DNA from 2 places in the Streptomyces sp. NPDC057249 genome. Region 1 is predicted to be linked to the other one. Evidence: riboswitches for the same ligand, from Rfam matches in the RefSeq annotation. Region 1 holds a riboswitch; the other holds the start of a gene.

Region 1 (5,178 bases):
TCGGGGCGTTCCTCTACCTCTTCCCCCGGGCCCGGGTGACCAGCGTCTTCCCGTTCCTGCTGTTCCTGCCGCTGCGCTTCCCCGCGTGGGTGGTGCTGATCTTCTGGTTCGTGCTCCAGTGGCTGGCCGCCGAGGGCGCGGGCAGCGGCCCGGGCGTGGCGTACCTGGCCCACGTCGTCGGCTTCGCGACCGGGTTCTTCTACGCCTGGGGCCGCTACAGGCGCACCGCCGAAGGCCCTAGAGTGAAGTCTTCAGCCACGGCCACCGAGGGAGAAACACAGCCGTGATCACCGCGATCGTGCTCATCAAAACCAGCGTGGACCGGATTCCCGAGATCGCCGAGGCCATCGCCGCGCTGGACAGCGTCAGCGAGGTCTTCTCGGTCACCGGCACCTACGACCTGATCGCCATGGTCCGGGTGGCCAAGCACGACGACCTGGCCGAGGTCATCCCCGGCCGGATCAGCAAGATCCAGGGCGTCGAGGCGACCGACACCCACGTGGCCTTCCGCACCTATTCGCAGCACGACCTGGAGGCCGCGTTCTCCATCGGCCTGGACGCGTAGGCGGGCAGCGCCGCCCTCAGACCTGGGCGGCGCCCCGGTCCGGCACGCAACGGCCGTCCTCGGTGCGGTACTTCCAGCGTGCCCCGTCGCTCACCAGCTCCCGGACCGCCCGCAGGAAGCGCTCGACGTGCTCGTCCGGGGTCCCCGCGCCGAAGCTGACCCGGATCGCGTTGAGGGACCGCTCGCCGGGCTGCGCCTCCGGTGCGCCGCACTCCCCCGCCTCGCCCGGGTCGGTGCCGAGCAGGGTGCGCACGAGCGGGTGGGCGCAGAAGAGGCCGTCGCGCACCCCGATGCCGTACTCGGCGGAGAGGGCGGCGGCGAAGTGCGAGCTGTTCCAGCCCTCCACCACGAACGAGATCACGCCGACCCTCGGCGCGTCGTCGCCGAACAGCGAGAGCACCTTCACCTCGGGGACCTCGGCCAGCCCCGTCAGGACCTCGCGGACGAGGCGCTGCTCACGGGCGACCAGCCGGTCGAATCCGGCCTCGGTGAGCGCCTTGCAGGCGGAGGCGATGGAGTGGACGCCGATGACGTTGGGCGAGCCGGCCTCGTGCCGGGCGGCCGTGGTGTGCCACTCGACGTCCACACCGCCGTCCGCGCGCCGGGCCACCGTGCGCGAGGCACCCCCGCCGGCCAGGTACGGCTCCGCGTCGCGCAGCCAGTCGGCCCGGCCGGCCAGGACGCCCGAGCCGAACGGCGCGTACAGCTTGTGCCCGGAGAAGGCCACCCAGTCGACGTCCAGCTCGGCGATGTCCACCGGGTGGTGCGGGGCGAGCTGGGCGGCGTCCAGGACGATCCGGGCGCCGTGCGCGTGGGCGGCGGCGGCCAGCTCCCGTACGGGCCACAGCTCACCGGTCACGTTGGAGGCGCCGGTGACGCAGACCAGCGCGGGGCCGTAGGGCTCACGGTCCGCCAGGGCCCGCTCCAGGGTGGCGACGGCCTGGGCGGGGGTGCGCGGGGCGTTCAGGTAGGTGACGTGGGCGTCGCGCCAGGGCAGCAGCGAGGCGTGGTGCTCGGTCTCGAAGACGAAGACCCGGCAGTCGGCGGGCAGCGCGGCGGCCAGCAGGTTGAGCGAGTCCGTGGTGGACCGGGTGAAGACCACCTGGTCCTCGGGACGGCAGCCCAGGAACTCCGCCACGGTGGCCCGGCTCGACTCGAAGAGGTCCGTGGACAGCTGCGACAGGTACCCGGCGCCCCGGTGCACGCTGCCGTAGTACGGGGCGTACGCGGCCACGTCGTCCCAGACCCGCTTCAGCGCCGGGGCGCTCGCCGCGTAGTCCAGCGCGGCGTAGCCGACCTCGCCACCGGTGACCAGCGGGACGAGGACATCGTCACCCAGAACCGGCAGCGGGGCACAGAGCGACTGGTCGGCGGCAGCGGTGAAGACAGACATGGCGAACTCCCGTAACAGGCAGGCGAATTCCGCGTACCCGCGGATACGCGGCAGCACGGAGTGAAAGAGAAGAGGGGTGTGCGGAGAAGGGCCTCGGGCCCTAACGCATTCGCTTGCTCACAAGAGGCTCCCTGAGGACCAAGGACCCCACGGGTGGACGTCACGCGACGTCGAGGGGTCCGCGCTTGCCGCAGACCTCGCTGCCTGCGGCCCGGTCTTCACCCGGGGCACCCCGCCACGGACGGAGGGTTGCCGGACAGCGGGCCGGGGCCGTAGTCGCTGTCACTCATGACCTGCGCAGCATCTTGCCATACGTACGGGAACGCGCAAGGCGCAGTCCGCGATCCGGACTGCGCCCTGCCTCACACCGCCGCGCTCACGCGTTGCTGGCGACGACCCATCTCTCCAGCACCCGCCCCGCCGCGCCCGAGTCGATGGCCTCGGCGGCCTTCGCCATACCGGCCCGGATCTGCTCGGTGAGCGACCCCTCGCCCGGGTCCAGCGCGACCAGCGCCGCCGCCGAGTTGAGCAGCACGGCGTCCCGTACCGGACCGGTCTCCCCGGCCAGCAGCCGGCGCGCCACGTCCGCGTTGTACGAGGCGTCGGCGCCGCGCAGCGCCTCCACCGGGACCAGGTCGACGCCCACGTCGCGCGGGTCGAACGTCTCCTCGCGGACGACGCCGTCCCGGGCCACCCAGACCCGCGAGGTCGCGGTGGTGGTCAGCTCGTCCAGGCCGTCGTCGCCCCGGAACACCAGGGCGGAGTTGCCGCGCTCGGCGAGCACGCCCGCGACGATGGGGGCCATGCGGAGATCGGCCACCCCGATCGCCTGGGAGCGCACCCGGGCCGGGTTGGTGAGCGGGCCCAGGATGTTGAACGTGGTGGGCGCGCCCAGCTCCGCGCGGGCCTTGGCCGCGTGGCGCAGGGCGGGGTGGAACTTCACCGCGAAGCAGAAGGTGATGCCCGCCTCCTCGGCCACCTCCACGACACGCCGCGGGGACAACTCCAGGTTGACGCCGAGCTTCCCGAGCACGTCGGACGAGCCGCTGGCCGACGACGCGGAGCGGCTGCCGTGCTTGACGACCTTGGCGCCGGTCCCCGCGATCACTATGGCGGACATGGTGGAGATGTTGACCGTCTTGGCCATGTCCCCGCCGGTGCCGACGATGTCGACGGTCCGGCCGGGCACGTCGATGGTCGTGGCGTGCTCGTACATCGCGCGGACCAGGCCGGAGACCTCCGTGACCGTCTCACCCTTGGCCCGCAGGGCGACCGCGAAACCGGCGATCTGCGCGTCGGTGGCCTCGCCGCTCATGACGCGGTCCATGGCCCACGCGGTGGCGTCGGCGCTCAGGTCCTCGCCACGCAGCAGGGGGGTCAGCACGCTGGGCCAGGAGAAGGCCGCCACGCTGTCGCCGCCGTCCGGGGTCACAACGTTCATGGTCCGCTCCTGGGGTCCACAGCCGATAAGGGAGGGCTCCACCCTATCGAGCCCCGGGGACGGCAAAGAGCCCCGTCCAGCGGATGGACGGGGCTCTCGCCGTGGCGATCAGAACGGGTGATCAGTGGTGGCCGTGGCCGCTGGTGATCTCCTTGTACTCCTCGGCGGTGGGCTTGGCGATCTGGTTGTCCTCGCCGTACAGGCTCTTGCTGAGCCGCGCCCGGACCTTGGTGATCCTGGAGACCTTGCGCTCCACGCCGTTCTCGTCGACCGTCGGGCCGATTTCGAGCGGCTTGTACTGCTCGTGCGCGGTGAGCTTGTAGCGCGCCTCCGGCGACAGCGGCTCGTGGACCTCGACGAACTCACCGTGCGGCAGCCGCTTGATGAGCCCGGACTCGCGGCCGTGCAGCACCTTCTCCTTGTCGCGGCGCTGGAGGCCGAGGCAGATCCGCCGGGTCACGACGAACGCGATGACCGGGCCGACGAAGAAGGCGATGCGGACGAACCAGCTGATCGAGTTGAGCGAGAGGCTGAAGTGCGTCGCCCAGATGTCGTTGCCGCCGCCGATCAGCATGACGAAGTAGATCGTCACCCAGGCGACCCCGAGGGCCGTCCGGGTCGGCGCGTTGCGCGGCTTGTCCAGGATGTGGTGCTCGCGCTTGTCGCCGGTGATCCATGACTCGATGAAGGGCCACAGGGCCAGCGCACCGAGGACCAGACCGAACAGGACCAGCGGGATGAAGACACCCAGGACCAGCGTGTGGCCCCAGAGGTTGATCTCCCAGCCCGGCATCACACGGACGAAGCCTTCCGCGAAGCCCATGTACCAGTCCGGCTGGGCGCCCGTGGACACCTGGTCGGGACGGTACGGGCCGAGCGCCCAGATCGGGTTGATCGAGGCGATCGCCGCGATGATCGCGATGAAGCCGAAGACCAGGAAGAAGAACCCGCCGGCCTTCGCCATGTACACCGGCAGCAGGGGCATGCCGACGACGTTCTTGTTCGTCTTGCCGGGACCCGCGAACTGGGTGTGCTTGTGGTAGAAGACCAGGATCAGGTGGCCGACCACGAGCCCGAGCATGATGCCCGGCAGCAGCAGGATGTGGATCGAGTAGAACCTCGCGATGATGTCGCCGCCGGGGAACTCCCCGCCGAACAGGAACATCGACAGGTACGTACCCACGATCGGCGTCGACAGGATCGCGCCCTGGGTGAAGCGGACACCCGTACCGGAGAGCAGGTCGTCCGGCAGCGAGTAACCGGTGAAACCGGTGAACATGCCGAGGACGAACAGCAGGAAGCCGAACAGCCAGTTGATCTCGCGCGGCTTGCGGTACGCGCCGGTGAAGAAGACGCGCATCATGTGCACGAACATGCCGGCCAGGAAGATGACCGCGGCCCAGTGGTGGATCTGCCGGACCAGCAGACCACCGCGGACGTCGAAGCTGATGTCCAGCGTCGAGGCGTACGCCTCCGACATCCGGATGCCCTGCATGGGCTCGTACGGGCCGTGGTAGACGACCTCGTTCATGCTCGGGTGGAAGAACAGCGTCAGATACACACCCGTGAGGATGATGATGATGAAGCTGTACAGGCAGATCTCACCGAGCATGAAGGACCAGTGGTCCGGGAAGATCTTGCGCATGTTGGCCTTGGCGAGGGAGTAGATCCCCAGCCGGCCGTCGGCCCAGTCGGCCACCCGCTCACCGGCGGGCGCCTTGCGGTTGCCCGGCGCCGCTGCGCCGGGTGTGTTCGTCGCAGTACTCATCCGCGCTCCCA
Region 2 (5,178 bases), on a different contig from region 1:
CTCGACCCCCGAGAGTGCAAGCGCCTTCGGCCGGAGTGTGGACATCCCCGGACCGCCCCGGGCACGCGACCGGCACGCCACGGGCACGTACGAAGGGCCCGTACCCCTAGGTACGGACCCTTCGTACGTGCGTGGCGTCGCGGCCGACGTGCCGTGCCGCGCTTCAGCCGACGGCGAGCTTGACCATGTCCGCCTGCGGCCCCTTCTGGCCCTGCGAGATTTCGAACTCGACCCGCTGACCTTCTTCGAGGGTGCGGTACCCGTCCATCTGGATCGCGCTGTAGTGGACGAATACATCCGCACCACCGTCGACCGCGATGAAGCCGTACCCCTTCTCCGCGTTGAACCACTTGACGGTGCCCTGAGCCATGCCTAACTCCCCTGTAACGTGTGTGCGCCGAAGCGCGTCGACCGCGGCTGAATGTATCTGCCCAACTGCCCTGTGCAACAGGTCAATCGGACGACAATTCTGTGCAGCGCCGATCGCCCGAATATGAGGAATTCATGGGTTTGCGGGGCAAGTCGGGCCCGACAAAGGTGACTTAAGGCGCATGAGGCGCAGGCACATTGGCTGCTTCTGATCGTGGCGCGGCGCATTTTCATATGCGGGGCGCACGGGCAGCGAAGGGGACTTCCCACACTCTACCCCGCTCAACCATGCAGAATTGCCCCCTCCGCTTCTCTCGCGGAGGGGGCAACTGGGGTGACGCCGAGGAGTCGTTGACTCAGCAGCCGCCGGCCACGGCGGGGATGATCGAGACGCCGGCACCGTCCGGGGTGGCCGCGTCCAGGCCGCCCTCGAAGCGCACGTCGTCGTCGTTGACGTACACGTTGACGAAGCGGCGCAGCTTGCCCTGGTCGTCCAGCACGCGGGCGGCGATGCCCGGGTGGTCCTTCTCCAGCGAGGCGATGACCTCGGAGAGGGTCGCGCCCTCGGCCGGAACCTCGGCCTGGCCGCCGGTGTAGGTGCGGAGGATGGTGGGAATGCGGACCTTGACGCTCATGGCGGTGCCTTCCTGGAGTCTCGGGTGGTCAGCTGGTGGCGAGTCCGGCGGCGCGGAAGGCGTCCAGGCTCGGGCGGATCGTGGCGGTCGCCTGCGAGGTGTCGGCCACCGCGTCCAGCGTCTTGAGGCCGTCACCCGTGTTCAGGACGACGGTGGTGAGCGCCGGGTCGAGCAGGCCGGCGTCGATCAGCTTCTTGGTCACGCCGACGGTCACCCCGCCCGCCGTCTCGGCGAAGATGCCCTCGGTGCGGGCCAGCAGCTTGATCGCGTCCACGACCTGCTCGTCGTTCACGTCCTCGACGGCGCCACCGGTGCGGCGGGCGATGTCCAGGACGTACGGGCCGTCGGCCGGGTTGCCGATCGCGAGGGACTTGGCGATCGTGTTCGGCTTCTGCGGGCGGACCACGTCGTGACCGGCCTTGAAGGCGGTCGAGACCGGGGAGCAGCCCTCGGCCTGGGCGCCGAAGATCTTGTACGGCTTGTCCTCGACCAGGCCGAGCTTGATCAGCTCCTGGAGGCCCTTGTCGATCTTCGTGAGCTGCGAGCCGGACGCGATCGGGATGACGATCTGGTCGGGCAGCCGCCAGCCGAGCTGCTCGCAGATCTCGTACGCGAGCGTCTTGGAGCCCTCGCCGTAGTACGGACGCAGGTTGACGTTGACGAACCCCCAGCCCTCGCCCAGCGGGTCGCCGATGAGCTCGGAGCAGAAGCGGTTGACGTCGTCGTAGTTGCCCTCGATGCCGACCAGCTCGCCGCCGTACACCGCGGCCATGACGACCTTGCCCTGCTCCAGGTCGTGCGGGATGAACACGCAGGAGCGCAGGCCCGCCCGGGACGCGGCGGCGCCGACCGCGCCGGCCAGGTTGCCGGTCGAGGAGCAGGAGAGCGTGGTGAAGCCGAAGGCGCGGGCGGCCTCGACGGCGATGGCGACGACGCGGTCCTTGAAGGAGTGCGTCGGGTTGCCCGAGTCGTCCTTCACGTACAGGCCGCCGGTCACACCCAGCTCGCGGGCGAGGTTGTCGGCCTTGACGAGCTTGGTGAAGCCGGGGTTGAGGTTGGGCTTGTCGGCCACGTCGGCGGGCACCGGCAGCAGCGGCGCGTAGCGCCAGATGTTGTTCGGACCGGCCTCGATGCGCTTCTTCAGCTCGTCGGGGGAGCCGCTCGGCAGGTCGTACGCCACTTCGAGCGGCCCGAAACAGGACGCGCAGGCGAAAATGGGACCCAGTGCGAACCGTTCACCGCACTCGCGGCAGGAAAGAGCCGCGGCGGGACCCAGGTCCACGGAAGATTCGGTGTTCGCTGCGACAGTCTCAACAGCCATGATGGCGAGGCCCTTTCTCCTCATCTTCCTCACGACGCGTTTCGCCGCGAGACGGAATTGGCACCTTCCCCACCTGACCTCGCGGTCGGCAGGAGGGTTGCCGGGACTTCAACGGGCCGTTCCCTCTGTCCCTCTGGATGAGCGCTGTGGCGACGGATCTTGGATGATCCGCGCATTTGTCGGCGGACCGACCCCGGCATGCGATGGCCGTCCGCGTTGTTCAAGACTGTAACCGAAGGACCGGACGGGTGAGATAGCCGTCCGTACCGCGAGATGGATCACATACAGGGAGTATCGACCGTGCTCGAAGAGGTCGAACGCTGGCTGACCAGGCGTTCCTGGTCGGCCGCCGACCACCCGCCGGCGAGCGTGCGGACCGCCGCGAACGGTACGGGCGTCAGCGTCGTTCTACCGGCCCTCAACGAAGCCGCGACCGTCGGGGACATCGTCGCGACGATCCGGCGGGAGCTGATGGAGCGCGTTCCGCTGGTGGACGAGCTGGTCGTGATCGACTCGGGCTCCACGGACGCCACCGCCGAGGTCGCCCGCCGCGCGGGCGCCCGGGTCGTCCACCGCGACGCGATCCTCCCCCGCCTCCCCGCCGCCCCCGGCAAGGGCGAGGTGCTGTGGCGGTCGCTCCTGGTGACCAGCGGCGACATCCTGTGCTTCGTCGACGCGGACCTGAAGGACTTCTCGGCCGACTTCGTCTCCGGCATCGTCGGCCCGCTGCTCGCCGACCCCGAGGTGCAGTTCGTCAAGGCGATGTACGACCGGCCGCTCGGCGAGCTGCCCGGCCAGGGCGGTCGCGTCACCGAGCTGGTGGCCCGCCCCCTGCTGAACCTGCACTGGCCGCTCCTCGCCGGCTTCGTCCAGCCGCTGGGCGGCGAGTACGCCGTCCGCCGCTCGCTCCTGGAGCGGCTGCCGTTCCCGGTCGGTTACGGGGTCGAGCTCGGCCTGCTCGTGGACGCGCTGCACACCGTGGGCCTCGACGCCCTCGCCCAGGTGGACGTCGGCGTCCGCGTCCACCGCCACCAGGACGGCCAGGCGCTCGGCCGGATGGCCGCCGCGATCTACCGCACCGCGCAGGTGCGGCTCTCCCGGGGCCATCTGGTGCGGCCCTCGCTGACCCAGTTCGAACGGGGCCCGGACGGATTCGTTCCGCGCACCTACCCGGTGGACACGCAGGAGAGGCCGCCGATGTGCGAGATAGAGGAGTACCTGGCACGCCGCGCGGCGTGATCACGACTTCACTCCGTCCGACTTCGTACGTTTGGGCGGATCGGGTTCGGGCTAGATTCCGGCCATGGTCTCCGAGCACGCCCCCCAGCCCGCTGCCCAGGTCCTCGTCGCGTCCAACCGCGGCCCCGTCTCGTACGCCCTGGGCGACGACGGCACCCTCGAAGCGAAACGGGGCGGGGGCGGACTCGTCTCCGGCCTCAGCGCCGTCGACGACAAGATGTGGGTCTGCGCCGCCCTCGGCGACGGCGACCGCGAGGCGGTGCGCCGGGGGGTCGGCGAGCCGGGCGTCCGGATGCTCGACATCGACGCCGGGGTACACGCCGACGCGTACAACGGCATCGCCAACTCCGTGCTGTGGTTCGTCCACCACATGCTGTACCAGACGCCCGTCGAGCCCGTCTTCGACGCGGAGTTCCGCAGGCAGTGGGCGTCCTTCGAGACGTACAACCGCGCCTTCGCCGAGGCGCTGGCCGAGGAGGCGGGCGAGGGCGCGGCCGTCCTCGTGCAGGACTACCACCTCTCGCTGGTCCCCGGCATGCTCCGCGAGCTCCGCCCCGACCTGCGGATCGGCCACTTCTCGCACACCCCGTGGGCGCCCGTCGACTACTTCCGGCTGCTGCCCGACGACATCGCCGAACAGCTGCTGCGCGGCATCCTCGGCGCCGACCGCGCCGCCTTCCTGACCCGCCGCTGGGCGGACGCCTTCATCGGCTGCTGCACGGAGATCCTGGGCGGCACCGGCCGGACCCGCGTCGGCGTCCACGGCCTGGGCGCCGACGCCGGATTCCTGCGGTGCCGGTCGCACGAGGCGGACGTGGACGAGCGGATGGCGGCCCTGCGCGAGCAGATCGGACCCGACCGGAAGACCATCGTCCGGGTCGACCGCACGGAGCTGTCCAAGAACATCGTCCGGGGCCTCCACGCCTACCGCACCCTGCTGGACGAACACCCCGAGTGGCGCGAACGCGTCGTGCACGTCGCCTTCGCCTACCCCTCGCGCCAGGACCTCGCGGTCTACCGGGAGTACACCGCCGAGGTCCAGCGGGTCGCCGACGCGATCAACAAGACGTACGGCACGGACGCCTGGACCCCGGTCGTCCTGCACGTGAAGGACGACTTCGCCCGCTCGCTCGCCGCGTACCGGCTGGCCGACGTCGCCCTCGTCAACCCGATCCGCGACGGCATGAACCTGGTCGCCAAGGAGGTCCCCGTCGTCTCCGAAGAGGGCTGCGCACTGGTCCTGTCGCGGGAGGCCGGCGCGTACGAGGAGCTGGGCGAGCACGCCTTCACGGTCAACCCGTACGACGTCTCCGCCACGGCGGACGCGCTGCACGAGGCGCTGACGCTCCCGGACGACGTGCGGGCCGCCCGCACGGAGCGGCTGGCCGAGGCGGCCACCGCGCTGCCGCCGCAGCAGTGGTTCCTGGACCAGCTGGAGGCCCTGCGGCGCGGTTAGGGCCTGTCCTCAGGCGAGGCGGCCGGCGAGGTCCCGCAGGTACTCCACGACCGCGCCCGGCCCGGGCAGGGCCAGGTCGGCGCGCTCGGCGAGCTCCGGCACCTCGCCGCTCCCGCTGCAGACCAGCAGCCCGGGCACGGGGTTCGCCTCGTCCGTGC

Evidence for each region. Region 1 has a riboswitch for S-adenosylmethionine ahead of ACFUJY_RS14560 (aminotransferase class V-fold PLP-dependent enzyme). Riboswitches for the same ligand answer to the same signal wherever they lie in the genome.
Region 2: it holds a riboswitch for S-adenosylmethionine, as region 1 does, so the genes downstream of both, thrC (threonine synthase) here and ACFUJY_RS14560 (aminotransferase class V-fold PLP-dependent enzyme) in region 1, are expected to answer to the same signal.

What each region holds. Positions count from the first base shown of each region.
Region 1 covers NZ_JBHUXS010000006.1:380,634-385,811, forward strand. Annotated here, with positions in the region: gene ACFUJY_RS14550 (rhomboid family intramembrane serine protease) at 1-287, shown strand, start outside; gene ACFUJY_RS14555 (Lrp/AsnC family transcriptional regulator) at 284-565, shown strand; gene ACFUJY_RS14560 (aminotransferase class V-fold PLP-dependent enzyme) at 582-1,958, opposite strand; SAM riboswitch class IV at 2,135-2,252, opposite strand; gene trpD (anthranilate phosphoribosyltransferase) at 2,335-3,399, opposite strand; gene ACFUJY_RS14570 (cytochrome bc complex cytochrome b subunit) at 3,521-5,167, opposite strand; gene ACFUJY_RS14575 (Rieske 2Fe-2S domain-containing protein) at 5,164-5,178, opposite strand, start outside.
Region 2 covers NZ_JBHUXS010000005.1:14,699-19,876, reverse strand. Annotated here, with positions in the region: gene ACFUJY_RS10835 (cold-shock protein) at 164-370, opposite strand; gene ACFUJY_RS10830 (MoaD/ThiS family protein) at 726-1,004, opposite strand; gene thrC (threonine synthase) at 1,033-2,325, opposite strand; SAM riboswitch class I at 2,343-2,469, opposite strand; gene ACFUJY_RS10820 (glucosyl-3-phosphoglycerate synthase) at 2,626-3,564, shown strand; gene ACFUJY_RS10815 (trehalose-6-phosphate synthase) at 3,629-5,020, shown strand; gene otsB (trehalose-phosphatase) at 5,030-5,178, opposite strand, start outside.